DNA from 3 places in the Pseudarthrobacter sp. SORGH_AS 212 genome. Region 2 is predicted to be linked to each of the others. Evidence: riboswitches for the same ligand, from Rfam matches in the RefSeq annotation. Region 2 holds a riboswitch; each other region holds the start of a gene.
The links. Region 2 has a riboswitch for cyclic di-AMP ahead of QE394_RS05825 (hypothetical protein). Riboswitches for the same ligand answer to the same signal wherever they lie in the genome.
Positions count from the first base shown of each region.

Region 1: it holds a riboswitch for cyclic di-AMP, as region 2 does, so the genes downstream of both, QE394_RS18665 (LysM peptidoglycan-binding domain-containing protein) here and QE394_RS05825 (hypothetical protein) in region 2, are expected to answer to the same signal.
Region 3: it holds a riboswitch for cyclic di-AMP, as region 2 does, so the genes downstream of both, QE394_RS04570 (C40 family peptidase) here and QE394_RS05825 (hypothetical protein) in region 2, are expected to answer to the same signal.

Region 1 covers NZ_JAUTAA010000001.1:4,061,909-4,072,023, reverse strand. Annotated here, with positions in the region: gene QE394_RS18705 (metallophosphoesterase) at 1-470, shown strand, start outside; gene QE394_RS18700 (glucose 1-dehydrogenase) at 562-1,455, shown strand; gene QE394_RS18695 (DUF1810 domain-containing protein) at 1,459-1,899, opposite strand; gene QE394_RS18690 (DNA alkylation repair protein) at 1,902-2,432, opposite strand; gene QE394_RS18685 (TraR/DksA C4-type zinc finger protein) at 2,429-2,785, opposite strand; gene QE394_RS18680 (lytic transglycosylase domain-containing protein) at 2,806-3,747, opposite strand; gene QE394_RS18675 (hypothetical protein) at 3,686-4,129, opposite strand; gene QE394_RS18670 (hypothetical protein) at 4,231-5,187, shown strand; cyclic di-AMP (ydaO/yuaA leader) riboswitch at 5,373-5,545, shown strand; gene QE394_RS18665 (LysM peptidoglycan-binding domain-containing protein) at 5,549-6,394, shown strand; gene QE394_RS18660 (protein adenylyltransferase SelO) at 6,487-7,962, opposite strand; gene QE394_RS18655 (ribonuclease Z) at 7,959-8,885, opposite strand; gene QE394_RS18650 (DUF664 domain-containing protein) at 8,878-9,402, opposite strand; gene QE394_RS18645 (hypothetical protein) at 9,439-9,870, opposite strand.
Region 2 covers NZ_JAUTAA010000001.1:1,279,679-1,289,793, reverse strand. Annotated here, with positions in the region: gene QE394_RS05850 (glycosyltransferase family 4 protein) at 1-188, shown strand, start outside; gene QE394_RS05845 (nucleoside deaminase) at 243-749, opposite strand; gene QE394_RS05840 (phosphatase PAP2 family protein) at 808-1,785, shown strand; gene upp (uracil phosphoribosyltransferase) at 1,798-2,433, shown strand; gene QE394_RS05830 (glyoxalase superfamily protein) at 2,479-2,847, shown strand; gene QE394_RS05825 (hypothetical protein) at 3,023-3,760, opposite strand; cyclic di-AMP (ydaO/yuaA leader) riboswitch at 3,763-3,920, opposite strand; gene QE394_RS05820 (HAMP domain-containing sensor histidine kinase) at 4,054-5,547, opposite strand; gene QE394_RS05815 (response regulator transcription factor) at 5,554-6,294, opposite strand; gene QE394_RS05810 (hypothetical protein) at 6,526-7,536, shown strand; gene QE394_RS05805 (winged helix-turn-helix domain-containing protein) at 8,105-8,971, shown strand; gene QE394_RS05800 (histidine phosphatase family protein) at 9,129-9,656, shown strand; gene QE394_RS05795 (LysR family transcriptional regulator) at 9,634-10,115, opposite strand, start outside.
Region 3 covers NZ_JAUTAA010000001.1:1,020,262-1,030,376, forward strand. Annotated here, with positions in the region: gene QE394_RS04535 (glycoside hydrolase family 38 C-terminal domain-containing protein) at 112-3,141, opposite strand; gene fdhD (formate dehydrogenase accessory sulfurtransferase FdhD) at 3,265-4,143, opposite strand; gene QE394_RS04545 (molybdopterin-binding protein) at 4,210-5,676, opposite strand; gene QE394_RS04550 (DUF6457 domain-containing protein) at 5,673-5,969, opposite strand; gene QE394_RS04555 (NTP transferase domain-containing protein) at 5,982-6,647, opposite strand; gene QE394_RS04560 (HNH endonuclease) at 6,777-7,277, opposite strand; gene QE394_RS04565 (NlpC/P60 family protein) at 7,524-8,303, opposite strand; gene QE394_RS04570 (C40 family peptidase) at 8,461-9,147, opposite strand; cyclic di-AMP (ydaO/yuaA leader) riboswitch at 9,218-9,415, opposite strand; gene QE394_RS04575 (M23 family metallopeptidase) at 9,528-10,115, opposite strand, start outside.

The DNA.
Region 1 (10,115 bases), 2.8 Mb from region 2:
TCCCCAAACGCGCCCGGGAACTGCCCACCCAGGTGTGGTCCGCCGTCGAACGGGCTGACGTGGTCTTCCACGCCGGAGACTGGGTGGACACCTTCCTGCTTGACGAATTTGAGCAGCGCTCGCGGCGGATGGTGGGCGTCTACGGCAATAACGACGGCCCCGACCTCCGCGCCCGGCTGCCCGAAACGGCAGCCGTCACCCTGGACGGCATCCGCTTTGCGATGGTGCACGAGACAGGCCAGGCCAAGGGCCGTGAACTGCGCTGCGAGGCGCTCTATCCGGACGCGGATGTCCTGGTCTTCGGGCACAGCCACATCCCGTGGGACACCACGTCGCCACGGGGCCTGCGGCTGCTGAACCCGGGCTCGCCCACGGACCGCCGGCGGCAGCCCGCGTGCACCTACATGACGGCCGTGGTTGACGGCAGCCGGCTCACCGGGTTGCAACTGGTGGAGGTACAGCGCGGGTAGCCCGGCTTGGCAGCCGGCCTCCGCATGCCTAGGCTGGAAACGTAAGCATGCTTAGCTTCGAAGAATCCAGCCGTACCAGCAGGAGGAAACCATGACAGACCAGTACACATTCCGCGATCCGGTCACCGCCTACGAGCACATCTCCCCTCCCAAGCAGCACCAGCCGGAGCCCGGGCTGGACGCCGAACTGACTCCCAAGGCCGACCTCGGCGAGGAAACGTACCGCGGCACGGGGCGGCTCGAAGGCCGCAAGGCGATCGTGACCGGCGCCGATTCCGGTATCGGGGCGGCAACTGCCATCGCCTTCGCCCGCGAGGGAGCCGATGTTGTTTTGTCCTACCTGCCTCAGGAGGAAGAGGACGCGGCCAGGATCGCGGGCATCATCGAGGCAGCCGGGCGCAAGGCCATCAAGGTGCCGGGCGACCTCAAGGATCCTGCGGTCTGCCGCGAAGTGGTGGAGACTGCCGTGGCCGTCCTGGGCAGTGTGGACATCCTGGTGAACAACGCCGGCAAGCAGGTGGCCCAGGAAGACCTGGCGGACATCACCGACGAACAGTTCGACCACACGGTCAAAACCAACGTTTACGCCATGTTCTGGCTGACCAAAGCGGCCCTGCCGCACATGCCGGCCGGTTCAACCATTATCAACACCACGTCCATCCAGGCGTACAACCCCTCGCCCACGCTGGTGGACTACGCCACCACCAAGGCCAGCATCAACAACTTCACCAAGGGCCTGGCCCAGCAGCTGGCGCCCAAGGGCATCAGGGTCAACGCCGTGGCGCCGGGCCCCATCTGGACGCCGCTGCAGGTGAGCAGCGGACAGCCCAAGGAGGAACTGCCGGAGTTCGGCCAGTCCACTCCCCTGGGCCGTGCCGGGCAGCCGGCCGAACTGGCACCGGCGTACGTGTTCCTCGCGTCGCCGGAATCCAGCTACGTGGTGGGCGAGACACTGAACGTCAACGGCGGCAGCCCCACGCCATAGCGGTTATTCCCCGTCCCGGTCGGCCAGCAGTGAATCGGTGGACCCGTCCGGCTGGCCGTCGAAGAACTGGGCGAGGACCGTTTTGAACACCGTTTCGCCGGGCGCGGCGCGAAGGAACAAGGTCATGGACGACTGCAGCTTGCGGGCGTCAATGCCTCCCAGGATGTCCTCTGCGGAGCGCCCGGCGTGGTGGGTCAGTGCCTGCGCAGAGTCAAGCAGGCGCGGGCCCAGCACGTCATGTTCCAGATAGGCACGCGCCTCCGCCAGGGAGTCAATGGCGTATTTGCGGGATGTTGCGCTCTGCCCCAGGCCTGCGATCTGGGGAAAGATGAACCACATCCAGTGGCCAGTCTTGTTTCCGAGCTGGAGCTCGGCCAGCGCCTGGTCGTATGTTCCGCCGTCCTGGGCTGCAACGAAACGCTCAAGGTTAAAGGGATCGTCCATCGTCATTCTCCTATTTGGTGGGACAGTGTTGCTGCTGCCGCCCGCAGGTGGGCGTCCGGGTCGGCACCCCATCGGGCCAGGACGGTTTCTGCGCGCTGCCGGTTGCGGTGCTCCAGCCTGTCCAGGAGCGGGCGCAGAACGTCGGTGACGAGCGGATCGGCCAGTTCCGTTGCGTGCGCGGACCGGAGGAAACCCTCAACGCGGGTCAGATCCGAGTGCCGCAGCAGGGCCACCCGCGACTGTAGCAGCACCACCGCCGCCTGGCGGCGTTCGAAGACCGGACGGGCGCCCGGTTTCGGCTGGCCCCACAGTGCCGAGGCAAGCTGGACCACGGCATCGTGGTCCAGGCCCTTGAACTTGCGGAGGGCGTCGCGGATGGTTCCGCGGACCGCACCCACTGATGAACCGTAGGAGCCCAGGGCGCCGCCAAACCTGCTGCCGACGTCGTCCGCGCGGTACCACGCGCCCTCGTTCTGCAGCGTGCGGTCGATGAAACCGGCCGCCTCGGCGACGGCGTCCGAACCGGTGGTCACGAGTGCCCCGCGGCTGCGTGGTCGATGCAGTACGGCGTCCAGGGCCGGGCTTCGAGCCTGCCTTCGGCGATGGGCCTGCCGCATACGGCGCAACTGCCATAGGTTCCGGCGGCGATCCGGTCGAGGGCTGCTTCCACCTGGTCCAGGCCGGCTGAGCTCTGGTTCAGCAGCGCCGAGGCCTGGGACAGCTCGAAGGCGATGGTGGCACCCTCGGGATCGTGTTCGTCGTCCACGTTGGCTCCCTGGCGGGCGGAGTTGGCTGCGGCGATGTCCGCCCGCAACGCCGGCAGCAGGGCCAGTTTCAGCTGCCGTTCCTCTTCGAGCAGCAGCCGGAAGCGTTCGTAGTCAGCCATGGGAAAAGCCTAGTCCTGCGTCAGTACCAGTTGTTCGCCATTGAGTGGCTCCAGGCGCCGCAGGGCGAGCCGTACCTGTCGCGGATGTAACCCAGCCCCCACTCAACCTGGGTCCGGTAACTGGTCAGCCAGTCACTGCCGGCGCTTGCATACTTCCCCGGCGGCAATGCCTGGGGGATCCCATAGGCGCCCGAGTAGGGGTTGGTGGCCGTGGTCTGCCAGTTCGACTCCTTGGTCCATAGCTGCGCCAGGCACAGGAACTGGTCCTGGCCCCAGCCGTAGGCGCCCAGGCGTCCGGCGGCGTAGCTCTTCGCTCCGGCAGGATCGTTGACAGCACCACCGGGAACAGAAGGTACGACGACGGGCGGCGGCACCGGCCGGACCGGCTGTCCGGGGGCCGGGGCCGGGGCCGCCGGTGCGGGGTTCACCGGAGCGGGGTCGACGGGTCCCGGCGGGCCCGCGGGCGCGGGCCGTGGTCCCTCCACGCGGGCGTCTGCTGCGGCCTTCGCTGCCCGGACCGACTCCCGTTGCGCCTGTTCCTGTGCAGCGGCCCGCTTTGCTGACTGCGAGGCCTCATATGCGGCGAGGGCGGCCTGTCCCTGCCGGAACTCCCCCTCCACGGACGCGGTTGTTCCCTTGAGCGAGGCCAGCTGGGCCGTGAGCTGGCCGCCGTGCTGCTGCTCTTCAGTGATGTGGCGGGCCACCGCATCCTGGGCCGACCTGGCCCCGGCAAGCCTGGCTCCGGCCTCCCTGGACAGGTTTTCCCGCTCGGACCGTGCGGCATTCTCCTGCTCGCCCAGGGACGATGCCACTCTTGCGGCCGACGCCGCCCGGTCCACCAGGCCGGCTGTCTTCGCGCCAACCAGCTCCACCATGTTGAGTCCGTGGACGCTGCCGGACTCAAGGGCGTCCAGGGCCATGAAGAATCCGGCCGTGGTTGCACCCGTCTTGTACGACTGCACGGCAAAGGGCTCCGATTTCCCTGCGGTGCTGCCGGAGTTCCCCGTTGGCTGCTGCTGACTGCGCAGCCAACGCATCGACCCGGCTGTTGGCTGCAGTGAGTGCCGCCTCGGCAGCGGCGAAATCCGCCGCAGCGGCAACGGCCGCCCCACCGAGCGCTTCTGAATCCGCCTGCAAAACGGCGAGGAGGCTGCCGATCCGGGTGATTTCCGCCGCTGTGCCCGCTTCAGATTCCCTGGCCTTCCGGACGTCCTCCCAGGAGGGGTACCCCTCCGGCGCGCGCTCCGAGGCCGACGCCGGCGCAAGGGCTGCCGGTCCCAGCAGTGCAAACACCAGAAGTCCCCCGAGCACCGGAGACTTCAGTTTGGTAACGGACAGGGGCATAGTCCCGTAGCCTACCGCCCTCAACCACAGGTTGAGGGCTTGCTGCTGCGGATCGTTATCCAGCAGAGACGGAAGGCACGCCGCGGCCCTAGACTGTGCCCATGGCCGGCGCCAGCACACCAAGCACCACACCAGCCCGCCGGACCCCTGCCCCCGGACGGACAGCAAAACCGGCAACCCCGCGCTGCTTGCTGCCGTTGCTGACCGCAGCAGTGCTGGCAGGTTCGGCCTGCACACCACAGCAGCCCGCCCCGGCGGCGTCCCCCGCTTCCGCGGCGCCCGGACCGGTCACCATCGAGCTAAACCAGTCCCGCGACCAGTACGGGCAGCACGCCATCCTGCTCCAGCTCACCAACACCACGGACAGTCCCGTGGCTGTGGACGTGGCGCGCGTCAGTTCCCCGCTGTTCGACGGGGACATCGAGTGGACGCCACCGGCGGGCAGCCTGGAGCTTCCGCCGCACCAACCCAAGAGCGTGCCCGCACAGCTCCCACCTCCGGCCTGTGCCGAGCCGGCAACGGCATCGTCGCAGGCCAGCGCCACGGTTTCCGTCGCTACGGCCGGACGGCAACCGGCAGCACTGACCCTCCCGGCCCCGGATCCCTTCGGCGTGCTGCCGCGCAACAATTCCGAGCTCTGCCTGGCCGCGGACGCCGCGAAGGTGGCCGGGCTGGCCCTGGACCAGCACCTTGAGGTGGCGGCGGACGGCCGCACCGCCGTCGTCCGCCTCCGCATCAGCCCACGGCAGATGGCCCCCGCCGGGACGCCGTCCCTCACGCTGCACAGCGTGGGCGGCACGCCCCTGCTGGCGGAGGACGGGGTTGAGCCGTGGCCGCGGGACGTAACGGTCCGGCCTGGGGAACCCGAAACGGTCCTGGCCCTGCGGGTGCGTCCCGCCCGGTGCGATCCGCACGCCGTCGCGGAAGACAAAGTGGGAACCCTGCTGCCCCTCACCGTTACCGCCGGAGCGCGGGAAGGTGTCCTGAAAGTGGCAGCCGGCGGGCTGTTGCGTGCGCAACTTTATGACTTTGTTACGTTGGCATGCCACAACGGCTAGGACCCGCGCATCATCCGAGGTCACCGCGGCGTTCCGGAAGGCCCCGCGGAGGAGGCCTTCATCCGAGAGGACTGCCTCGCATGTTATCCAAATGTGACAATCCGGTGTACGCCGGGTTATGGTCATACACGTGTCCCTCCCAAACGGGACATTCCCCTCAGCTTGCCGAGCCCTGCCGCTGAACCGGGATTCAATCGCTTTCCAGCTGGCAGGGACGGGGGAACCAAGTTTCCGCGGCTTCACCGAAGCCTTGGGGTTAAGTCGATATCGCCTTCCGTCCCTGACGAAGTGCGCTACCGGCCGGGCATCTCCAGCCCGAACCCGACAGCTCACCCCGCAGGCATGGGAGAGGCGATCAACCGTGTCAAAAAATTTCACCACCGCCCGTCACCGCGCTACTCCGGCCGGCTCCATCGCGCTGCAGGGCCTGGCCGTGACGGCCAAGGCCCAGGCCCGGACCTTCGGACGCCCGGCACTGGCGGTAGCCGCAGCATCGGGCATTGCGTTCGGCGTCGGAGCTCCGGCACATGCAGGTGTGACCGGCCCGGACAGCACCGAAACCAATAATGTCCAGGCATACTCGGCACCTGCCGCACCCGTAGCGGCTGCACCCGCCGCGGCTGCCGGCAACGTCCACACGGTTGCTTCCGGCGACACCCTCGGCGCCATTGCGTCCGCTTACGGGGTTGGCCTCAACGACGTCCTGGCAGCCAACGGCCTCGACGTTTCCTCGATCATCTACCCGGGTGACCAGATTGCGATCCCCGGCGCCGGCTACGCAGCACCGGCCGCTCCGGCCGTTGCTCCGGCCGCGGCACCTGTCCAGACCGCAAGCGCCGCTCCCGCCAACACCGGCATGAACCTCGGTTACGCCTCTGCAACGCCTGCGGCCACCGGCTCGGGCACCGGCGCTGCCATCCTGGCCAACGCGTACGGCCAGGTGGGCGTCACCCAGGACTGCACCGCCATGGTGGAGAAGGCCCTGCGCGCCGTCGGCAAGTCGGTCGGTGACCTGGCTCCCGGCCAGTTCTACCAGTACGGCACCGTAGTGGGCGCACCCGCCCCGGGTGACCTCGTCATCTCGGCAGGCCACGTCGGCGTGTACGCCGGTGACGGCCAGATGGTCAGCGGCGGGGTCAACGGCAGCCAGACCCAGGTGCACTCCGTCAGCTGGGTTGGTGCAGCCTCGTACGTACGGGTCGCATAGCCTGCTGAGCACGTAGCTTTCAGCGCATAGAGCTGCAAAAGGGCGGTAGCCGGGAGACCCCGGCTACCGCCCTTTTTGCTGCCCTTCCTTGTTCAGGTGCCGCAGAAGGTCATGTACGTCCCGAAGTCCTCCGGGGCGCCCTCGGCGTACCGCTCCAGGCCGGGGCGTTCGCTGTACGGCGCCGCCACCGCTTCCAGCAGCCGGTGCAGTGGCTCCAGGTCCCCGACCGTAGCCGCGGCCAGCGCCTCTTCGACGAGGTGGTTCCGCGGAATGTACGCGGGATTGGTGCGGTCCATCAGCCCGGCGTCCGGCCCCAGCTCCTGCCAGCGTTCAGCCCAGGCATCGTACGCGGCCAGGTCCATGACCATGCCGCGGACAGGCCGGCTGTCACCCCGGGCGGCCTTGGCCAGGTTCCTGAAGAAGAGCGTGTAGTCCACGGGGCCGTCCTTGAGGATGCCGGTAACCCCGTCCACCAGGTCCGAGACCTCCTCGTCTGCTGCCGTCCCCGGCTTCCCCGCCGCAAGGCCCAGCTTGGTGGCCATGCCGCCGAACCACGCCGCACTGTACTGCCGCCGGAATCCACCCAGCGCCTCCACGGCCACCGGAACCGCCGCCTCCTGGTCTTCGTCAATTAGCGGCAGCATGGCTTCGGCCAGGCGGGCAAGGTTCCATTCGGCCATGACCGGCTGGTTGGCGTACGCATACCGGCCACCGACGTCGATGGAGCTGTACACGGCGGCCGGGTTGAACGCGTCGATGAAGGCACAGGGGCCATAATCGATCGTTTCCCCGGAGATGGTCATGTTGTCTGTATTCATCACACCGTGGACGAACCCCACCAGCATCCACTGCGCCACGAGCGAGGCCTGTGCCGCCACCACCGCCCCATAGAGGGCGAGGTATGGGTTGTCCGCCGCAGCAGCATCCGGATAGTGACGGCTGATGGCGTGGTCCGCCAGCCGGCGCAGGAGCTCCGGGTTTTCGGTGGCCCGCGCATACTGGAAACTGCCCACCCGAAGGTGGCTGCCGGCCACCCGGGCCAGCACGGCGCCGGGCAGCATGTCATCCCGGCGTACCTGCCGTCCGGTAGCTACGACGGCAAGGGAGCGGGTGGTAGGGATGCCGAGGGCGTGCATGGCCTCGCTGACCACGTATTCGCGCAGCATGGGCCCCACGACCGCACGGCCGTCACCGGCGCGCGCGAACGGCGTGCGGCCGGAGCCTTTCAGGTGCAGGTCCCTCAACCGTCCGCGGCCATCTTCCAGCTCACCCAGCAGCAGCGCACGGCCGTCACCGAGGAGGGGCGAGTAGCCGCCGAACTGGTGCCCGGCGTAGGCCTGGGCCACGGGTGTGGCACCTTCCGGCACGTGGTTGCCCAGCAGGAACCGCACTCCCTCTTCCGAGCCCAGGTACCCAGGGTCGAGCCCCAGTTCTCCGGCGAGCGGTTCGTTGAGCACCAGGAGTTTGGGGTCCGGAGCTTCCTCCGCCTCCCAGGGCACCGCCAGTTCGTTGAGTTCGCGGGCGAAGCGGCCACCCAGGGCAACAGTTGATTGTGCTGCAGCGGTCATGGTTTTAACCCTATCTCCGCGGCGGCCGTTACAGGCTCCCCGCGGCGGTTCGGAAGGCGGATGCGCTGGAGGTCGTCGGCGGCGATGACAATGGCACCCTTGGCGCGGGCGGACGCCTGCCGGACCATGAGGGTGACGTCGTTGCCGTACCGGGATGAGAAATGCGTGAGGACCAGCGTCCGGGCGCTCCCATGCCCCGCCAAATCGCCCGCCTGCCCGGCGGTGAGGTGGCGGTATTCCTCCGCCAGCCCGCAGTCGTCGTCGCTGAAGGTGGACTCGGCAACCAGGAGGTCGGCGCCGTCTGCAAGGTCTTCGGCACCGTCGCACGGGGCGGTGTCCATGACGAACGCGAAGCGCTGCCCGGGGCGCGGAACGCTGACGTCGGCCAGGCCGACGCCGGCAATGGTACCTTCGCGCCGGAGGCGGCCGACGTCCGGCCCGGCGATGCCCGCTGCCGCAAGGCGGTCGGGCAGAAACGTGCGGCCCTCGGGCTCGGTGAGGCGATACCCGTATGTTTCGATTCGGTGCTTGAGCGGCCGGACGTGGAGGCCGTCCGTCACCTCACCGGCGGCGCCGTGGGGATGGAGCCTCAGGTCAAGGCCGGGAGTGCTGACGGATACCAGCGCCCGCACCACACCGTCCCCCGAGGCCGGGTAGTGCAGGTGGACCGGATGGTTGACGCCGTCCAGCACCATCCGCGACAGCACGCCGGGGAGTCCGAAGCAGTGGTCGCCGTGGACGTGGGTGAGGCAGATCCTGGTGATCTGCGTTGCCGAAACTCCGGCGTGGATCATCTGGCGCTGCGTCCCCTCACCCGGATCGAAGAGCAGCCCCTCCCCGTCCCAGCGAAGCAGGTACCCATTGTGGTTCCGGGTACGGGTGGGCACCTGCGATGCGGTGCCCAGGACCACCAGTTCACGCACGGCCGCTGCCATGGCCGGCGGCCGCCAGGCCTTTCGCATAGGCCGCCTGGCCCGCGTGCTGCAGGCAGTCGGCGAGGGTACTGACCAGCCGGACGCCGAGGGTGACCGGAGGGTCCCAGTTGGTGTCAACGGTCCGGTCAAGGTCCTGGTCTGCCAGTTCCCCGAGGACCTGCATGGTCTGCCGGTGGACGGCGCCGTAGTAGTCCCCCAGTAGACTGGCCGTGGCGCGGACCGACTCCACCTGCTTGCTGGTGTGCCCGTAGCCGGTGTCGCGGTCCGTCAGCGGAAGGCCGAAGCGGTCAGCAAAACCCGCGTGTGTCCACACCTGCTCCAGTCCGGCAGCGGCGGCAACCTGCGCGTCCTCCACCCGTGCCAGGTGCCAGATAAGCCAGGCGATGGGGTTGCCGGTGGCCGCCGGCCGATGGTGCAGGGCTTCTTCATCCAGGCCATCGATCGTCTCCGTCACGGCATCGCTGATGCGCACGAAGGCATCCTGCAGGAGTTCATTGGTTTTCATATCCCCGCCTTTCAGCACCAGCGCCGTTGGCCGTGCCTAACGCTCAAGATCGTTGGGGTCGAATTCGCTCAGCGGCGACCCGCCGAAGTTCTCAGCGTCGTCACTGGCATCGGCCTCCAAGCCAGTGGGATCCTCGCCGAAGTCGACGTCCGCTGCTGCCTGACCGAGGGTGGGTGAATCCGGCGGCACCTGTTCATCGCCGGATTCGTAGCGCGCCTCGGCGGATTCGTCGCGCAGGGCCTGGTCGCTCAGGAAGTCCTGTTCCCCTCCCGGGGCAGCTTCTTCCTGGAGCAGCGGGTCTTCCTGCCAGCGGTCCGGATTGTTTTCGGCGGCGCCGGGATAGTTGTCCGGTTCCCCGTGTACGGGATCAAGCTCCTGTGACGCTGCGCTTCCCGGTGTTTCATCGAGCAGCACGTCATTTTCGTCAACGACTTCCAGGCCATCCTCCGGGAGGTTCTGTTCACTCATGGTCACGCCTTTCCTTGGGGCTGCACCCGGTCTGATGCAGCGTAGATCGGTACCGCCAGACAATAGTAAGCATACTGACCACCCCCGCGGTGTGGAACTGTCCCCTCGACAGCCGTGACTTTCGGCCCTACAGATGGCAGGAGTCCGGCGGCCACTCTTGTAAGCAGGGAGACGCGCTGCCGCTGCGCCATGCTGGGGCGGCCACCGCCTCCCGAGTCCGCCCAAAACTCCACACGAAAGACCAG
Region 2 (10,115 bases):
AGGCGCTTGCGCTTCCCCATGGGGGCGAAGCGGACGCAGCCGTTCTCGGCACGGCCCTTCGGCGATGGCTGGAGGACCATGCTTTGCAGCAGGAATGGCGCAGCCGGGCCCTGGAAGCACGCGGCCTCCTGCACGGGTGGGAGGAGACGGCCGAGAACGTCGTGCGTGCGCTGACAGGCGCCGGGTAAAGCGGGAACAGGCCAAGCCTGATTAGGCTCCGGTCACCAGCCGAAGCGGTGCGGCTACAACCGTGTCCGGTGATCCGCGAAGAAGTCGCGCAGCAGCACGGAGCTCTCGCCTTCCCGGATGCCCGGGTAGACCTCCACCCAGTGGTTGAGCCGCCGCTCTCGGAGAATGTCGAACACGGACCCCGCGGCGCCCGCCTTCGCGTCCCAGGCGCCGAACACCACCCGGGGGATCCGGGCCAGGACGATCGCGCCGGCACACATCGCGCACGGTTCCAGCGTGACCACCAGCGTGCAGTCGGACAACCGCCACCCGTCGTCCGGGCCGCCGGCGAGCCGTGCCAGTTCCCGCAGCCGCTCAGCAGCCTGGCGGATGGCCACAACCTCGGCATGGGCGGTGGGGTCCCCAAGCTCTTCCCGCTGGTTCCGTCCGGAACCCAGCACCTCGCCGTCGGGCCCCAGCACCACGGCGCCAATGGGGACATCGCCGGTAGCGAGCGCCGCGCGGGCCTCCGCCAGGGCGAGGCCCATCCACTCGTCGTAACTGTTCGATGCGGAGACCATGGCTCAATGATAGTTTCGGGGGATAGTAAGCCTGCGTACTGAATGCCGGGGAGGCGCCGTGAGTACCGTTCGGGACCGCGTGGACCGTTGGATCAAACCGTATGCCGCCTTGTGGCTGACCATGGCGGTGGGCGGAACCCTGATTGTCGCCATGGCCCTCCTGGGTGCCGAAGTGTATTCGGACGTGGTGGATGACGAGGGCCTGGCGAGCCTTGATATCCCCGCCCTGGACTACGCCCAGTCACTGCGCAATCCCGGACTTGATGCATTCGTCACGGGCTTCACCAACATTGGCGGCGGCATCGGCATGCCCATCCTCGCCACGCTCCTCACCGCGTGGCTGACCTTCCTCAGCAGGTCGTGGCGCCCGCTCCTCCTTGTGGGCGGTGCAGCCGCGGTTTCCACCGCGGCCACCACCTTGGGCAAGCGGCTGGTGGGCCGGACCCGGCCGGACCACTCCGAAGCTGTTCCGCCCTACGAAGACTCACCGTCGTTTCCCAGCGGGCACACCCTTAACACCACAGTGGTGATCGGCGTGCTGGTGTACATCATCTGCCTGCAGTTCCAGGTCCTCAGCGTCCGCATCACGGCCATCACCGCGGGTACCGTCTTCATTATGTCCATGGGCCTGAGCAGGGTTTTCCTGGGCCACCACTGGTTGACCGATGTTATTGCCGGCTGGACGCTGGGCCTGGCCTGGGTGGGGTTCGTCATCTTGGCCCACCGTATGTTCCACCTGATTCGACGCCGGGAACATGCCGGTCCGGCGCCTACGTTTGAGCATCCCGTGGTGCGTGACGCTGTGTCAGACGCCATGCACCACGACGGCGGGGCGCATGGCCGCGGAGCGGACCACGACGGCGGGACTCACCCAGGCGGAATGGACCACGACGGCGGGACTCACCCAGGCGGAATGGACCACGACGGCGGGACTCACCCAGGCGGAATGGACCACGACGGCGGGACCCACCACGCCGGCCGCGCACGGCACCCGGAGCGGGGAACGACGGACTCCGGCAGGGACAGCGCCGGATGATAGTTTTGAGCAATGCGCACTCTCGTTGTGGACCACCCGCTGGTCGCCCATAAGCTCACTGTCCTCCGGGATAAGAACACCCCTTCGCCCGTGTTCCGGCAGCTGACGGAGGAACTGGTGACGCTGCTGGCGTACGAGGCCACGCGCGAGGTCCGCACCGAACCGGTCACTATCGAGACTCCGGTCAGCACCACGGTGGGCACGGCCTTCACCAAGCCCACCCCTCTGGTGGTCCCCATCCTGCGCGCCGGCCTCGGCATGCTGGAGGGCATGACCAAGCTGGTCCCCACTGCAGAAGTGGGTTTCCTGGGCATGGCCCGGGACGAGGAAACCCTGGACATCATCACCTACGCCGAGCGCCTGCCTGAGGACCTTACCGGCCGGCAGGTCTTCGTTCTGGATCCCATGCTGGCCACCGGCGGAACCCTGCGCGAGGCCATCAAGTTCCTGTTCAAGCGCGGGGCGTCGGACGTCACGTGCATCTGCCTGCTGGCGGCCCCGGAGGGCTTGGCCAAGCTGGAGGAGGAACTGGGCGAGGCAAACGTGCACATCGTCCTTGCGTCGATTGACGAGAAGCTGAACGAAAAGTCCTACATCGTGCCCGGCCTTGGAGATGCGGGAGACCGGCTGTACGGCATCGCCGGCTGAGGTTCAAGCCTTCCGCGCACAAGTCCCCGGCCGTAGCCTGTGGCAATGGACTGGAAACTTGAACTCGTGTTTGTCCCCGTGTCCGATGTGGACCGCGCCAAGGATTTCTACGTTAATAAAGTGGGTTTCAACGCCGACTTCGACGAACGCCCGTCGGAATCCATCCGCTTCGTGCAGCTGACCCCGCCCGGTTCAGCGTGTTCCATCTGCATCGGGGAAGGCCTCACTGACGCTCCTCCGGGCACCGGCTCCAACCTGCAGCTGGTGGTCAGTGACATCCAAGCCGCCCATGACCACCTGAAGAACAATGGGGTGGAGGTCAGCGATGTGGACGTTCAGGACTGGGGGCACTTCGTGTACTTCGCGGACCCGGACGGCAACCGCTGGGCCGTCCAGTACATTCCGGGACGGTAACGGCACGTCCCAGCCCCAAACCGCTCGGTGGCCGTTAGGGCCAATCCCAAAAATTGCTACCTAACGCACGGGGTAATTGGTGCCTCGCGGCATGAAGCAGATACGACGACGGCCGCCGCTGAACCGGTAGGGTTCGGCGGCGGCCGGTCGAAAGGGCCTCAGCGTGTGAAGGTTTTTAGTACCAGTTGTTGCCCAGGTGGAAGTTCAGGGCGCCACACGGGGACTGGTAGCGCTCCTTGATGTAGTTCAGGCCCCAGTTGATCTGGGTGCGGTAGTTGGTCAGGTAGTCGGGGCCGGCGCTCGCCATTTTTTCGGCGGGGAGGGACTGCACGATGCCGTAAGCGCCGCTGCTGGCGTTGGTGGCGGTGGTGGTCCAGTCGGATTCCTTAGTCCACAGGGTGACCAGGCACTGCATCTGGTCCTGCGCCCATCCGTAGCTGGCCAGCTGGCCGGACGCGTAGGCCTGTGCGCCGGCAGGATCGTTGACGGCGACGACGGGAGCAGGCTCGGGAGCGGGAGCAGGCTCCGGTGCGGGAGCAGGTGCCGGTTCCGGTGCAGGAGCCGGGGCGGGCGCTGCGGCCGGGGCAGGTTCCGCAGCGGGTGCGGGCGCCGGTGCCGCCTCCTGGGGCTGCACCTTGAGTTCGGCGGGCGCCGACGCAGCCGGGTTAGACCGGATTTCGCTCTTCTCGATGCTCATCTGGGAATCGGTGGCAGCGGGGGACTCGGAGCCGGTAGCTGCCACGCCGGAAAAGCCGTCCGTGGCCTGGCCTGCGGCGCCTACGCCCACCAGCATGGCTGCGGAGACTGCGAGCACCGCGGCGCGCTTGCCGAAGGAAGACTTCTTGCGGGTTTCAGGCTGCGCGCTGTGGCTCGGGGCCGATTTTGGGCGCGGTTTTACCGTGAATTTAGACATGTTTGTTTCGCCTCTCACACCTGCGGAGTTAGCTGTCGGGTTCGGATGAGGGCATCCGGCCGCACGGCAAATACACGTGCTGGCTTAACCCCAAGGGCAGTACTGCGTTGCCCGGGACGTGGGTCCCCCGCCTCTGCCTCAGTTCAAGCGAAATCCGGGAAGTGGCAGAGCTTGGCGTCATCCGGATATGCGGCCCGAACGGGAACCGCACCCTATCGACGGTACAGGAGAGCGGCGCTTAAGTCACATTTAGGTAACAGACGTCACGACGACGGCGCGTCGCCTTGGCGAATTCAGGCCACGGCGGGCAGGCGAAGCGCAAACTCCGTCTTCCCCGGCCGTGATGTGACCGTTACCCGGCCTCCGTGGGCTTCCACGATGGATTGGACAATGGACAGGCCCAGCCCGCTGGTGCCCTCGGCAACGGCCGCGCCGGCCTGGTCGCCGCTGCCCTTGCGGGCCGCGTCTGCGCGGGCGAAGCGGGAAAAGACGTGGTCCACGAAGTCAGCCGGAATGCCTCCGCCGTCGTCCGTGACCGTCACGACGGCGGCGCCGTCGGGTGCCGTACCGACGCCGGCCACCACGGTGGTTCCGGCAGGGGTGTGTTTCCGGGCGTTGGACAGCAGGTTCATGAGTACCTGCCGCAGCTGCGCGCCGTCCCCGTTGACCAGCACCGGCTCCGCAGGAAGATCCAGCCGCCAGGTGTGGCTCGGGGCCATGACCTTCTCGTCGCTGACGCTTTCCACCACCAGCTGCGTCAGGTCCACCTCGGCCAGCTTGAGCGGCTGGCCCTCATCCAGCCGCGCCAGGAGCAGCAGGTCCTCCACCAGGGCCGTCATCCGCTCGGACTGGCTTTGGACCCGGGCCAGCGATTTCTGTCCGTCGGGAGTGAAGTCCTCCGTCATCCGCATCAGTTCGGTGTAGCCGCGGATGGCGGTCAGCGGGGTGCGGAGCTCGTGCGAGGCGTCCGCCACGAATTGGCGCACCTTGGTTTCGCTCTTCTGCCGGGCTTCCAGGGCGCTGGCTACGTTGTCCAGCATGAGGTTCAGTGCATGCCCCACACTGCCCACTTCGGTGCCCGGGTTGGAGTTCGACGGCGGCACCCGCACGGCGAGCGCCACCTCACCGGCGTCCAGGGGCAGCTCAGACACCCGGGTGGCAACCTCGGAAAGCTGTTCCAGGGGTTTCATGGTGCGGCGGATCAGTACCGTCCCCACGAGGCCGATCAGCAGCAGGCCGCCCAACGACACGAACACGAAGGTCCACACCAGGGACCTGAGGGTACTTTCCTTGGTAGCCAGGGGGAGTCCCGTGACCAGGACATCGCCGGAGTTTGTCTGGACCGCGATCAGCCGGTAATCACCGCTGGACATCGAACGGTCCACTGGCCGGGAGTTGGCATCGAGCGCGAGGAGCGTCTCCTTGTCCTCCGTGGACAAGGGTTGGCGGGTGGTGTCAGAGGCGAGGAAGCCGCCGGAACTCACCTGGCCGTTGCGGATGCTCGCGTTGACGGTGCCGATTCTTTGGCCCCGGGCGTCCAGGGGGTCCCGTCCGTTGAAACCGCCAAACGGCGGGCGGCCCGGATTGTCGGCAAGGTTTGCGGCCTGGCTGAGCTGGTCATCAAGCTGCCGGGTCAGGAAGGCGTCCATCGATGCGTAGCTCACGATGCCAACGGCACCGCAGATGGCGATAAGCAGGGCCATGGCCAGGGCAATCAGGCGGGTGCGCAGGTGCCAGGTTGCCGGCCTGAGCCAACTCCGGGCGTAGGTAGCTTCTGAAGCGGCCATGGCGAGCTACTCCGCCGGCTTGATGACGTAGCCGGCCCCGCGGACGGTGTGGATCATGGGCGGATGGACGGCGTCGATCTTTTTGCGGAGGTAGGAGATGTAGAGCTCCACAATGTTGGCTTGGCCGCCGAAATCGTAGTCCCACACCCGGTCAAGGATCTGGGCCTTGCTGATGACGCGCTTGGGGTTTTCCATGAGGTAGCGGAGCAGCTCGAACTGGGTGGCCGTCAGCTGCACATCATCCCCGGCGCGGGTGACTTCCCGGGTGTCGACGTTGAGCACCAGGTCGCCGACTACCAATTCGGCGGTGTCCATGGCTGCGACGCCTGAGCGCTGGACCAGCCGGTGCAGGCGGAGGATGACTTCCTCCATGCTGAACGGTTTGGTGACATAGTCGTCACCGCCGGCGGCCAGGCCGACGATGCGGTCCTGGACTGCGTCCTTCGCGGTCAGGAAGAGGGCGGGCACCTCCGGCGCGAAGGCGCGGATCCTGCCCAGCAGCTCCACGCCGTCGAACCCTGGCAGCATTACATCCAGCACCAGGACGTCGGGGCGGAAGTCCTTGGCCAGCTTCACCGCCTCGGGCCCGTCCGCTGCCACTGCCACGGACCACCCGGCCATCCGCAGGCCCATGCTCATCAGCTCGGAAAGGCTGGGTTCGTCATCCACCACCAGGGCGCGGATGGGGGAGCCGTCCGGATGGGAGAGCTTGGGGAGGTTGTTGGTCATGGAGTGCGAGGTGGCCATGGGACAACTCTCCGATCCTTCGATATAGGCGGGCTTTGGGCTACCTGTGCCCCAGCTGTGAATCCCAGCCTAGCCAGCTGGGCGTCGCAGCGGGTGTGGCAGCGTCGGCGCCAAGGTCCAAATGTCACAGTCAGCACTGCCCCGCTGCACAGTCCGGGCACAGGAACGCGGCTGACGCTGATGGAACATCAGCAGAGGCGACCGCCAGGTTCCCTTCCCGAGGAGCAGTCAATGGACCAGCAGAACAACCGTGCCGTCCCGGACGAACCGGCCCAGGGCGGACAGCCGCATCAGGCCGGCACCGCAGCCGAGGGGCAGGCCCGCCCGCAAAGCCAGTGGGAAGTCTTTGCCGGCAACCCCGACAGCCCGCGGGCACCTTCCGGTTGGGCACCTCCCCGCATCGCGGAGAGCAGGCCGTCCCAGGATTGGGCCGCTCCCGGGAGCGGCCAGCCCGCTGGATGGGGGAGTACGACGGCGGACACGGACCAGCGGCAGGAACAGCCGGCAGGGTGGGTCGCACCGCAGCCGTACCCGGCAGAGGGTCCGCCCCGGGCTTTGGACAGCGGGGCTTTGGACGGCCGGGCTTTGGACGGCCGGACTTTGGATAACCGGGGCAGGGCAGCCAGGAAGGGGCTGATCATTGGCGGAGTCGTGGTGGCGGTGGCCGCAGCAGCTGGTGCGGGGGCCTATGCCGCCGGAAACAGCTCCGTGGCAGCCGCGGACAATACCCAGGATGCCGGCGGCGCCAGCGGGACCAACGGGCAGGCGGACCCCGGCGGCCAGTTCGCGCCCGGCGGCCAGTCCGGAATGACAGCCCCGGACGGCATTGGCGGCATGAACGGCGGAGCCATGGGCGGCCCCGGCGGTCTCGGCATAGGGCTGGCAGGGCTGAACGCCGCAATACACTCCGAATATGTGATCCTGCAGGATTCTTCCTACGTGACCATGGCTTCCCAGACGGGCACCGTCACGGACGTTTCGTCGGACTGGCTAACCGTCAAGAGCGAGGACGGGTTTTCGCGAATCTACGCCGTCGGAGCGGATGTGCAGGTATCGGAGGGCATCCGGCAACGGGGCAGCGGCAGCACGGGTGGCACACTGGGCATCTCGGAAGTCACGTCCGGGTCAACCGTCCGCGTTACCGCGCTCAAGTCGTCGGACGGCTACACAGCCAAGACCATACTGCTTGCGACGGCGTCCGGTACGGCAGCAGCTCCGGGTGCGGGGACAACCACCAACTGACCGGCCGTCGCAATGTGAGACGCCGCCGCGGTGGCTTCGCTCAGGTAGTCGGGGGCCAAAAAGACGGCTAGCAGCCGGCAATGAATTGGACAGTGAGGACCCTCCGGTGGGTCGATTCTATGTCAAGCGATTGAAATTCAGCGTGATTCGATAGATTGCGTATCCACCGAAGATAGTTCAATCAAATAACTATCTGAGGGATCATTCTCGGATAACAAACGTTATTATTTGACCTTCCCAGAATCGTGATCTGTCGCACATTCCGCTGCTTTGTCTCACGATGCGGACGATTCTGCCCATTGTTACTTGCACGTTGCCATTGTTACGCTGCACACTTCCAATGTGAACAAGAACTCAACAGCACCTGCAGCCGCAGAATATTGGCCCAGCACATCAGCTGCTGCCGACATGCGCTGTTGTCGAATGCACGCCTGACCTTCTACACCCTTCGAAGTTCTTAGGCATTCGCCCCCAGCCCAGCGTCGGGCGCCCCTCCCCATTCGCAGTGCGGGGAAACCCAGCATTCGAGTGCCGCTATGGCGGCCATTCACATTGAGGTAAGCATTCCATGTCAGTTGCATCCGGATACGTCCACATCTCCGTCCGTAACGCCGCCAAGGCCGGCCAGCCGTCTGGCCTCCGCCCCGGTTTCGGCCCCCGCCCCTCGCTTGCTCCGACGTCCGGAAACAGCTTCCCGGCGCAGGGCTACGCACCGCAGGGCTACAACCCCAACTCCTACGGCCAGCTCCGGGCGGTGCAGCCCACCGAGACCGCGGCGCCCATCACCGCCCCCACCCCCGTGGTGGCCGGGCCTAACGCCGTCCGGCCGGTTCCCAACGAGAACGTGGCCCGCGGATTTGTGCTGTACATGGGCATTGATGAGGAAACCGCTGCAGCTGCCGGCACCTCCATCGCCAAGCTTGCCCAGGAAATCCGGGCCTACGCCCAGTCCCTGGTGACCGGCGCCGAAAGCTACGCCGCCGTGGCCGTTGCCCCTGCCGGCACCCCCGGTTCCGCGCTCGACGTCGTCCGTTCCACCTTCGGCGACCCCACCGTCAACGCCCGGCAGCGCACCGAGGCACCCCGGCCCCAGCAGCCGCAGGAGCCCCGCCCCTCCGGCGTCCTGATCGACCTCGCCCGCCGCGAAGTCCACCTCGACGGCGAATCCCTCAACCTGACCTTCAAGGAGTTCGAACTCCTGAACTACCTGGTGGAAAACGGCACCCGCACGGTGGGCCGCGACGAACTGCTCGAAGGCCTGTGGCGCAACGCCGAAGAGGTCCCCAACGAGCGCACCATCGACGTCCACATCCGCCGCCTCCGCTCCAAGCTCGGCCGGCTGGCCAACACCGTCCGCACGGTCCGCGGCCAGGGCTACCGGTTCTACGAGCACCCCGAGGTGGTCGTCTGGGCCGCTCCGGAATACTCGATCTAGAAACTCTCATCACCGCCAGAAGGCGGCACGATCCCTCTGCGCCTGCGCTCGTTCCTCACGCAACAACGGCGCTTTCGGGATGTGCCGCCTTCTTGCGTTCGTGTTGCCCAGCCAAGCATTGACCTCCACGGCTAAGTGGTTTGGATAGGCTTGGGCCATGAGTGAGCACCATCTTCGCCGGCTTGTGATCATGCGGCATTCCAAGGCCGACTGGCCCGGCGGGATTGCCGACCATGAACGGCCCCTGGAGGAACGCGGTCACCGGGAGGCGCCGCTGGCTGGGAAGTGGCTGCTTAAGCACAACATCGTCCCTGACTTCATCCTGTGCTCGAGTGCCCTGCGTACCCGCCAGACCTGCACCTGGGTGTGCTCGGAACTGGGGGACAAGGCGCCCACGCCCAAGCTTGAGGACGGGCTGTATGCCGCCTCGGCCCTGCGCATGCTTGCCGTGGTCAACCACGTTCCGGATACCGTGACCACCCTGATGCTGATCTCGCACCTGCCGGGCGTCCAGGACCTGGCGATGCACCTGGCCTCTCGGGACTCCGACCATGATGCTTATATGGACGCTGCCACCCGGTATCCCACCAGCGCGCTGACGGTCCTGGAAACCGAAAAGTCGTGGGCCGAGCTGGACGGGCAGGACGCCCGCATCACCAGGTTCAAGGTTCCCCGGGCCCACTAGCAGCGATCTTCCGCAGCAGTTCGGACACGTACCGGATGCCCGGGCTGGCCGTCATGGTCCTGCGGTGGACAATGCCCACCTGCCGCGCCTGGACGGGGTCCGTGACGGGCACCGCAACCACGTCCCGCGGCAGCACCGGGCGGCCCAGCCGCGGAACCAGGGCCACCACTGCGGCCTGCTCCACGAGGGCGATGTGGGTGGCGAAATCGGGGTCGTAGACCTTGATGTCGGGAACCCGGCCAAGATCGGCGAAGATCCTCAGCAGGGCTTCGTTGCAGATGGCCCCGTGCGGGGTGCTGATCCATTGCTCATCCACCAGGTCCGCCGGTGTGACGCCGGAGCGCCCTGCCAGCGGGTGGCTGCTGTGCACGAGGACGTCGGCGATGTCCTCGCACAGCCACTCCAGCGACAGATGCTCGGGAATCACCAGCGGAACGGAATTCCAGTTGTGCACCAGGC
Region 3 (10,115 bases), 260 kb from region 2:
ATTTAAGGGCCCTTTTCGCAATGCAGGCGCGTCTGCGCCGCGGGCTTCTGTCCAGGCCAGCGGGCCGGCAGGCCACTGAACCTGCAGACCTGGACAATGACCTCCGGGGCATTACCGCACGAAGCGCAGGGTCACCAGCTGGAACGGCCGGAGCTGCAGTTCCGCACCGCCCTCAGCCGCGGACACGCCGGGAGCCTCGGTGGGCCGCTCCAGCAGGTCCGTCACCACAACATCACGCACGGGGAAATTCGCCGTGATGCGCCCGGCAGTGCGCTGCCCCAGCGACTCATACAGGCGGACCACGACGTCGCCCGAGCCGTCTTCGGCAAGCTTGACCGCTTCAACAACCAGGCCCGGCGTGCCCACCGAGACCAGTGGCTCAACCGGATCGGCCCCCGTGACCAACCGGGGCACAAGGTTGGTCCGGTACCCCTCCTCCACCGCGGCCCCGATATCTGCACCTGGTCGGACGGTAACGGTCAGCTCGTGCCGGCCGCGGTCGGCCGTAGGGTCCGGGAACTTGGGCGCCCGCAACAGCGAGAGGCGCACAGTGGTGGTGGTGCCGCCGTCGGCCTCCCTGATGTTCCTGGCGACGTCGTGGCCGTAGGTGGACGAGTTGGAAACTGCGACACCGTAGCCGGGCTCCCCCACGTGGATCCAGCGGTGCGCGCAGATCTCAAACTTCGCAGCTTCCCAGGACGTGTTCGTGTGGGTAGGCCGGAAGACATGTCCAAACTGGGTTTCCGACGCCGACCGGTCGGCACGGACATCCAGGGCAAACCCGAGCTTGAGCAGTTTCTCCCGTTCCTGCCAGTCCACCGATGTGGTGATGGCCAGGGACGGACTGCCCGGAGCGAGGGTGATGCGCTGGGTGACCGGCGAGGTTCCGGCCAGGCGTTCCACCACAACAGTGGCGCCATAAGGCCCCTCCTCCAGCCGGATCGATTCCGCGCCGGTCAAGGCAGTGACGTTGCGCCGGTAGAACTCATCAATATCCCAGGCGTCCCACTCGTTGGGGGTATCCCGGTGCAGCTCCAGCAGGTTGCCGCGCTGTCCCGGTGCTATGGCTTCGCGGCCGGAGGCATAGTCCTGCAGGGATGCCACCAGGCCGTCCGCGTCCAGGACCGCCCGGATCACGCCGTTGTCCAGGACGAATCCGCCATCCCCGCTGCTGGCCCGGACTGTTCCGCCCCGGTCCGACGGTTCGGCGGCGGCCATCGCCGGAACTCCGTTCCGGGCATGCGGGGCGGCGTTGAGCAGGAATGTCCGTTCCCCTGTTCCCAGCGCTGCCGCGGCGGCCTGGCTGATGATGCCTTCCAGGGCGGCCTCGATGGCTTGGTAATTGCGCTCGGCGTCCTGGTGTACCCAGGCAATGGAGCTGCCAGGAAGGATGTCATGGAACTGCTGCAGCAGGACCAGCTGCCAAAGCCGCTTCAGCTCAGCTGCCGGGTACTCGAAGGCGCCGTCGGTGCGGACGGCGGCAGTGGCACACCACAGCTCGGCTTCCCGGAGCAGGTGCTCGCTGCGCCGGTTGCCCTTCTTCGTGCGCGCCTGGCTGGTGTAGGTGCCGCGGTGCAGCTCGAGGTACATCTCCCCCACCCACACGGGCAAGGCCGCATATTCCTCTTCGGCCTGCCGGAAGAAGCTCTCAGCGGGTCCGATCCTAACCCTGGGTGAGCCTTCCAGATCTGCGGTGCGGGCGGCGGCACTGAGCATTTCCCGGGTGGGTCCGCCGCCGCCGTCGCCGTAACCGAACGGCACCAGGGAAACGGTGCCCCGGCCGTGATCCCTGTAGTTGCGTTCCGCGTGCGCAAGCTCGCGGCCGCTGAGCTCGGCGTTGTAGGTGTCCACCGGGGGGAAGTGCGTAAACAGCCGGGTACCGTCGATGCCTTCCCAGTTGAAGGTGTGGTGCGGCATCCGGTTGGTCTGGTTCCAGGAGATCTTCTGTGTCAGGAACCAGCGGCTTCCCGCGGACTTCACGATCTGCGGCAGGGCGGCGGAATAACCGAATGAGTCCGGCAGCCACGCCTCCCGGCACTCGACGCCGAACTCGGACAGGAAGAACGATTTTCCCTCAATGAACTGCCGCGCCATCGCTTCGCCGCCGGGCATGTTGGTGTCAGACTCCACCCACATGCCGCCCACCGGAACGAACTGCCCGGCGCGGACCTTCTCCCGGATCCTGCTGAACAGTTCCGGATATGACTCCTTGATCCAGGAGAGCTGCTGGGCGGAGGAACACGAAAACACGAAGTCCGGGTTCTCGTCCATCAGGGCCACCACGTTGGAGAAGGTCCTGGCGCACTTCCGGACGGTTTCGCGTACCGGCCACAGCCAGGCCGAGTCGATGTGCGCGTGGCCGGTGGCCACCAGCTGGTGGGCGGAAGCGTAGGCGGGCTGGGCCAGCACCCCGGCCAGAGCCTCCCGGCCGGCCGCCGCGGTCCCGGCGACATCGTCCGGATCCATGACGTCCATCATCCGTTCCAGGGCCCGGAGGATTTCGTGCCGCCGCGGGAGTTCCAGGGGCAGCTGTTCCATCAGGCCCGACAGCGTCCAGACGTCCTGCTGCAGTTCCCAGACGGTCTGGTTGAGTTCGGCGATGGCGATAGTTCCCAGCCGGTAATGCGGGGCCGTTCCGGCAGTGGACTTGTCACCGTAGGGAGTGGCCGCAAAGGTCCAGTCCTGCGCGAGGTCCGGGTTGGCCGCTGCCTCCACGTAGAAGTCCACCGACATGCCGGTGCCCAGGAGCTTGAGCGGGATGTACCGGTTACGGGGCGAGACGGCCTTGATGATGGTGCCGTCCGGCCGCCAGGCAATACCCTCGCATTGGAAACCGGGGGTTTGGACGGTGAAGCCGAGGTCAACCACCACTTCGACCGTCGTGTCCGGGCCGGTGCCCCACGACTCGGGTACGTCCCCCTGCAGCCGGAGCCACTTGGTGCTCCACGGTTTGCCCCATGCCGTCCCGTGCTCGAGGGGCTGGAACTGCTGCCGCATCGCCTCGAGGGCGGCTACGGGCTCATCCGGTACGTCCCAGCTGCCCAGGGCCAGGGGCACGGTCCGGCTGTAGACAGCAGGGTCGATACGCTCACGCACAAACCTGGTGAGTCGGACTTCCGTGATCCTGCGGTCGTCATGCAATGTGGGCCCTCTTTAGCGCTTGAAAAAATTGGATCATCGTGTCCATTCGATGGACAAATCTACCCGCTGCTAGCCCTCAAACCAACCCCCTCGCGGCAGGCGCCGAAGGGAGTTGGTGGAGCGTCAGGCGGGCGCGGAGGCAACTGCCGGACTGCTGATCCTGGCGTCCCCGGCGTAGACATTAAGGCTGGTCCCCCGGCTGAAACCGGCAAGCGTCAGGCCGCTGGCCTCCGCGAGCTCCACGGCCAGGCTAGACGGAGCGCTGACGGCAGCCAACACCGGGATCCCCGCCTGGGCCGCCTTCTGAACCAGCTCGAATGATGCCCGGCCGGACACCTGGAGGACGGTGCCGCGCAGTGGCAGGAGTCCTTCGCGCAGGGCCCAGCCCACCACCTTGTCCACCGCGTTGTGCCGTCCCACGTCCTCGCGAAGGCACAGCAACTGCACGCCGCCGTCGTCCTCAATCCGGAACAGCCCGGCAGCGTGCACCCCGCCGGTATCGTCGAAGAGGCGCTGCGACTTCCGGAGCAGGGCGGGGAGGGCTGCCAGCACGTGCGCGTCGATTGTGAGGGGGTCCGCCGCGGGGCTGTGGTGCGAGGACTTCCGGACAGCTTCGATGGAGTCCGTCCCGCAGATGCCGCAGGAGCTGGACGTGTAGACGTTCCGTCCCGTCTCCGGCAGGGGGACGTCCGGGCGCAGCTGGGCCTCCACCACGTTGAACGTCTGGACACCGTTTTCGTCCTCGCCGGCGCAGAAGCGAAGGGATACCAGCTGGTCCGGGGTCCAGATCACACCCTCGGATACCAGGAAGCCGGCTACCAGGTCGAAGTCGTCGCCAGGGGTCCGCATGGTGACTGAATAGGAGAGGCTACCCAGCCGGATTTCCAGCGGTTCCTCCACTGCCAGGACATCCTCGCGGTAGCGGACCGGAAACTCCAGCGCCTTCGGCGAGCCGTCCAGGACATACTTATGCACCTTGCGGCGCTGCGTCACGCGTCCCATGGACCGTCCTGCCTGTTCATGTCTCCATCATCGCACTGCAGTGTGCCTGCCCGGCCAGCCCCCGGCTCAGCCGAGAAGGGCACTCCAGTCCACTGGCCCGGCGGGGCCGGCCTTCGCCGCCGTCCGGGATGTCCTGCTGCTGCGCGGTTTGGCCTTGGCAGGATCCGCCGGGGCTGGAATGGGCGGGCCCCACGGCAGCGCGAACGCCGGTACCGGCTCTCCCAACTGCACGCCGTGCGGCGGAACCACCATGACGCCGTCGGCCGCGGCAAGCCCGCGCATCATGCCCGGGCCGGTGTGCTGGGCCGGCGACGCCATCCCGTACAGAAGCCGGAACGGCATGAGGCGCGTGCGTCCCGGATCCGGGTCTATGAGGGTACCGGAGGCCACCTCCTGCACCTCCGGCAAGCTTCCGTGCCCCAGGGCGGCCAACAGGGGCGCGCCCACGGTAAAGAGCGCCATCATGGCGGCGAGCGGATTGCCGGGCAGGCCCAGGACGAACCGGCCGTCGGGGAGTTCGGCCAGCACCACCGGGTGCCCGGGCCGCATGGCCACCCCGTCAACCACCAGGCGGCCGCCCAGTTCGGCAACGGCGCGGCGGAGATGATCCGTGCCGGAGCGGCCCGTTCCCCCGGTGGTAATGACGACGTCGGCGGGGAGCCCGGGTGCGCCAGGGCCGTCCGGGACCACGTCCTCAAGGGCCGCAAGCCATTCCCCGTAGGAGTCGCCGATGCGCTGCTGCCCGCCCGGTATACCGCCGAGCATGCCGACGACGGCCGGCAACTGATGACCGAATGTGTCCCGGACCTTCCCCGGGGCAGGCAGGCCTTGCACCACCACCTCGGACCCGGTCAGCAGCAGGCGTACGAGGGGTTTGCCCTGGACCTGAAGCTCGTCGTATCCGGCAAGTGCGGCGAGTGCCAGGTGCGCCGGATTCAGGGTCACCCCCGCCGGGACAAGGGTGTCCCCTTCATGTGCTTCCTCGCCGGCTTTTCGCACGTGCTGGCCGTTTCGCGGTTCACCGGGACGGGCGGTTCCACCCGCTTCAAGGACGGGAAGCCCGTCCTCGTCCTCGGCGAGGACGGCACTTTCGCTGCGAAGGATCCCCTTGCCACCTGGCGGGATGAGTCCGCCGGTAACGATCGGGCTGGCCTGGTGCGGCGCCAGCCGGGCTCCGGCTTCCACGGGGATCCATGGCCCGGAACCGTTGACTGCCCAGCCGTCCATGGCCGAGGAAGCGTAGTGCGGCATGTCCTGGAGCGCAATGATGTCCTGCTCCAACCTGCGGGCCTGGGCCTGGTCCAGCGGCACCGGGCCGGGCGGGATGGGCGTTGCGGCGTCAAAGGCGGCCTGGCGTGCTTCCGCCCATGTGTGAGCCAGGTGATGGTGGCCGTGGCCCTGGTCCTGGCCGGTTCCGGCCTGGCCTTCGTCGTTCTGCTCCTGCGGTTGTTCCTGCAGTTGTTCCCGCGGGTTTCCGTGGCTGTGGTCGTGCCCTGCGGGGGATGCTGCTTCCTGCCCGGGTGCTTCTGTCATTCGCCGGGAGCCCCGGCGGCTTCAGCGTCATAGTCGGCAGCCAGCGTGCGGGCGACGGCGAGAGCCTTTTCCATGGCCGCGGCATCCGTCGAGCTGCCGGAGTGCGAGGCCAGGCCCGCGGCGAATCCGGCGATGAAGGTGGTCAGCGGGGCGGCGGGACGGACCACTGAATGCGCCGCCACACCGGCAAGGGAAAGGATGGCATTGATGTCCACCTGGACATCTTCAAGCTCGTAGGCCTGGAGCAGCGACCTGCACCACTCCTCCAGTGTTTCGTCCTGGCTCTTCACCACGTGCCTCCAAAGTTAACTGCGGCCGCGCCCGGCCCCGTCCACGTCCTCCACGTCCGGGCTGCCGGCGGCAATCCCCAGTGCGGCGGCATCGTCCCACGTGTCCACATCTGCCGTGTAAGCGGCCGGAACGGCGACAAGCTGCACGTCCAGACTAGCAAGGAGTGAGCGGACTGATCCGTCGACCAACCGGCCTGCGGCAGCCATCCCACGGGCGGACTTTTTTAGCATGTCCGTGCTATAAATTCCGGCCAGCGGCTGCATCCGCCCCGCACCGTTTTCGTCCGCGGCAAAGGCCACATAAGACCCCGCGCCAAGCCCCGTGGACAACTCATGCAGGAGGGTCCGCACAGCCCCGGAAACCAGGGGCATGTCACAGGCCAGGACGAGGGTGTGCGGAGCGCCGGCCCCCGCCCGGTCCAGGACATCCAGGCCCGTGGCGATGGCCGCTGCGGGGCCGGCGAACTCCGGCTCTTCACGGCACGTGAGCACTCCGGGAGGCAAAGGTCCGGGATCCGGGCCGACAATCACGGTGGCCCGGGCTCCCTCAGCCGCAGCCAGGGCCCGGCCAAGGAGGGTGGTGCCGCGAAACAGCAGCCCCTGTTTCGGGACGCCGCCCAGCCGCGAGGATCGGCCTCCCGCCAGGATGAGGGCATCAAAGGCCGGCACGTCGTCTTGCATGGTCCAAGCGTAGCCAGTGCCGGACGCCCTTCGGACAGTCCAGGCACTCGGCAGGTCAGGCGGTCAGGCGGTCAAGCCAGGCGGCCGGCGCAGGCAACACGTCAGGACCGGCCAGACAAACAGCGCACCTTACGCGGCCCGCTCCGGCAGGAGGAACGGGTCCCACGCCGGCGTGGGCTTTTCCAGTTCCTTGATCTGCCAGATGGTGCCGTGCGGCGGTGCCGGCTCGAATCGCAGCTTCCAGCCCATTTCAGCGGGCGTGTGGTCGCCCTTAACGTTGTTGCAGCGCAGGCAGGCTGCCACCAGGTTCTCCCAGGAGTCCGCCCCTCCCCGTGACTTGGGGTGCACATGGTCGATCGTGTGCGCCGCTTTTCCGCAGTAAGCGCACTTGTGCCCATCGCGTCTCAGGACGCCGCGCCGGCTGACGGCTGTGGCATGGTTGTATCTGGGCCGGATGTAGCGGTTGAGGAGAATCACGGAGGGGCGGCCCAGGATTTCCTGCGGACCCACCACGGGATCCTCGCCCTCGGCAACCACGCTTGCCTTGCCCGTGAGCACAAGCACCAGCGCCCGGCGGAAAGTAATAACCGCCAGCGGTTCATATCCAGCATTCAGAACGAGAGTGCGCATGCACGTACCTCTTCACGGCCGCACCCGTCAGGGGCTCGAGGGCCGGCTGCCCTCGGCATGTCCGGGCTATGGATCGACACCACAAGAGTAAACAAAGAAATGCAGGATCAGCTAATCACGGCACACCCTACCGTCAGGAACGGCCGCCGCGGCGCACCGCCCGTGAACGGCAAAGGACCCCGGCCGCGTGGGCAGGGGTCCTTTCACTCCGAGGGGCGGCCGTACCGGCCAGCCCTCGCGGGGGGATCAGTTGACGCGGATGAAGACCGGTCCGGAACCGACGTTGGCGCTGAAGACCACGGTCTGGTTGCCGTTGTAGCCGCCGTGCACAGCCTGGCCGTTGCCTGCGTAGACAGCGATATGGGCCATGCCGGCGCCGCCGTCGGCGTAGTAGATCAGGTCGCCGGGCTGGGCCTCGGCAGCGCTGACGGTGCGGCCAAGGGAAAGGTAACCGGCGGGCCAGTCGTGGAAGTTGATGCCCACGGCAGCCAGTGAGTTGGTGACGAGCATCGTGCAGTCCTGGTTGACGCCGAGCTGGGCGTAGGCTGCGGAAAGGATTGCTGCGCCCTTGCCGCTGGCAGACGCCTGGGGTGCAGACGCTGGCTGCGCCGTGACTGTAGCGGTGACCTTCGGCGCTGCAGCCGTCTGGGCGGTGGCGGCCTCGGCAGCCGGAGCCGGAGCGGCTTCCTGGACCTCGACCTCGGGCTCTGCCTCAACCACCGGAGCCGGGCTGGTGCTGACGGCCGGCTTCTCGAAGGAGATGTTGATGGTGGACGCCGCGGAGATCGGGGCTTCAACGGCTGATCCAACTTCAAAGGCGGATGCAGGAGCGGAGTCGCGCTGGATGTTGGTGTCAGCTGCGTTTGCGGCGATGCCGCTGGTCAGGACCAAGCCCGAGGCTGCGGCGATAACCGCTGCCTGGCGCCCAACGCCGCCGGCGTTGCCGCCGACAGCCTTGGCGATGATGGCGATTGAGTTGGTCTTGGTGACTTCGGCGCGATGCCGTGCGGTAGCACGAGTCGTCATCAGTTCTCTCTTTCGTTGTCCCCGGGCCTGTAGGCAACACGGGGGTTATGGACGCGCCGGCATCTTGGGGGTACGCCGGCACGTCCCGAACGGGGATGTGTGATTTAGCGAAAAGCGGGGGCAAAGAAAAAGTTCCTGGGGCCTGTGGCCCCGGGAACTAGTTCATGGTGTAGAACGAGGAGGTTCCGGTAGCGGCAACCGCGTGCAGGAGGGTGCCCTGGGACGGGTTGAGCGCGCTGACCATCATGCCGTTGCCGACGTAGATGCCAACGTGTGCGCCGCCGTTCTGCATGACGAGGTCGCCAGGCTGGGGAGTGGAGGTGGGCTTCATGGCGTTCCAGGCGTTGACGCGCGGGATGCTGATGCCGGCCTGGGCGTAGACCCACTGGGTGAATCCGGAGCAGTCCCAGCCGTTGGGGGTGGTGCCGCCCCACACGTACGGGTGGCCAATGCCGGTGTACGCGATAGCTGCGATGCCCGAAGTGGCAGCGGAGGAAACAGTCTCCGCGAGCTTCTCGGAAGCAGCTTCGGTTGAGTCAGCGGCTGCGGTGACGGCATTGCCGGCATCCCGTGCTGCTGAAGCTGTGGACTGGGTGCGTACCGGCTCCGGCTTCGGAGCGGCGGTGGTCTTGATGACCGGGCGCTCGAAGGAAACAGTGGCGGTAGGTGCCGCGGTGACGGCAAGGGCGGTCTGGGCCGAACCCGACTCGGTGGATGCCGAGACGCCCGCGGTGGTATCCGCGACGGCCGGCAGGCCCATACCCAGGACGAGGCCGGAAGCGGCTGCAACTACAGCAGCCTGGCGACCCACAGTCCCGGCATTGGCACTAACAGCCTTGGACACGGCGCCCAAAGGGTTGGTACGAACCGTTTGCGCACGGTGGCGCGCAGCATTATGGCGTGAAGACACGAAGGTAGCCTCTCCCAATGCCTGCGAGGTGAGCTGTCGGATTCGGATGGGAGTCACCCGGCCACACCGCTTCCAAGGAAGCTTTCGTGACTTAACCCCAAGGCCTTCGAAACAAGAAGGCCAAAATTGGTTCCCCCGCCCCTGCCAGACGATGAAATGCGAACGGACCTTGAGCGGTGGCAGAGTTAGGCAATCCACTCAAGAGCGTCAACTTCGGAAAAGTTGACGCGAGTTAGACGGTACAGCAGTTTTGTTTGAATGTCACATTCAGGTCACGGCGGGTTACAGCCATTCGAGAGTCCGCCATCATTTGGCTAGAGCCAGCCGGTGGGGTCAACGACCTCGCCGTTGACCTGGACTTCAAAATGGAGATGGCAGCCAGTGGAGGCGCCTGTGGTCCCGCTGAGGGCAATGACGTCACCACGGGAGACGGTTTGGCCCTCGGTGACGTTGAACGACGACAGGTGGTTGTAGGTGGTCTCCAGGCCGTTGCCGTGGTCCACCACCACCCTGTTGCCGCCGCCGTACTGGTGCCAGCCCACAAAGGTCACGGTTCCGGTGGCGGCAGCCATCACAGAGGTTCCGCACTGGGCAACATAGTCCTGCCCGCGGTGGAAATCGCCGGTGCCGCCGGTGATGGGGCTGACGCGGTAGCCGAACGGCGATGCCGTGGCCATGGTGGCCAGCGGAGCCCCGAGGCTACCGGCGGATGCAGCCCGGGAGACCGATCCTGCGGACTGGGCGCTGAGCAGCTGCTTGAGCTTGCCGTCAGGGTCCGCCTGGGTCACGACGGCGGAGCGGCTGAAGTCGATCTGGGCGCCAGCTTCCGCGGAAATCGCGGGCTGCGGCGTCACCGACGAGGCTGCAACAGCACCGGTTCCGCTGGCGTCAGTGGCCATGAC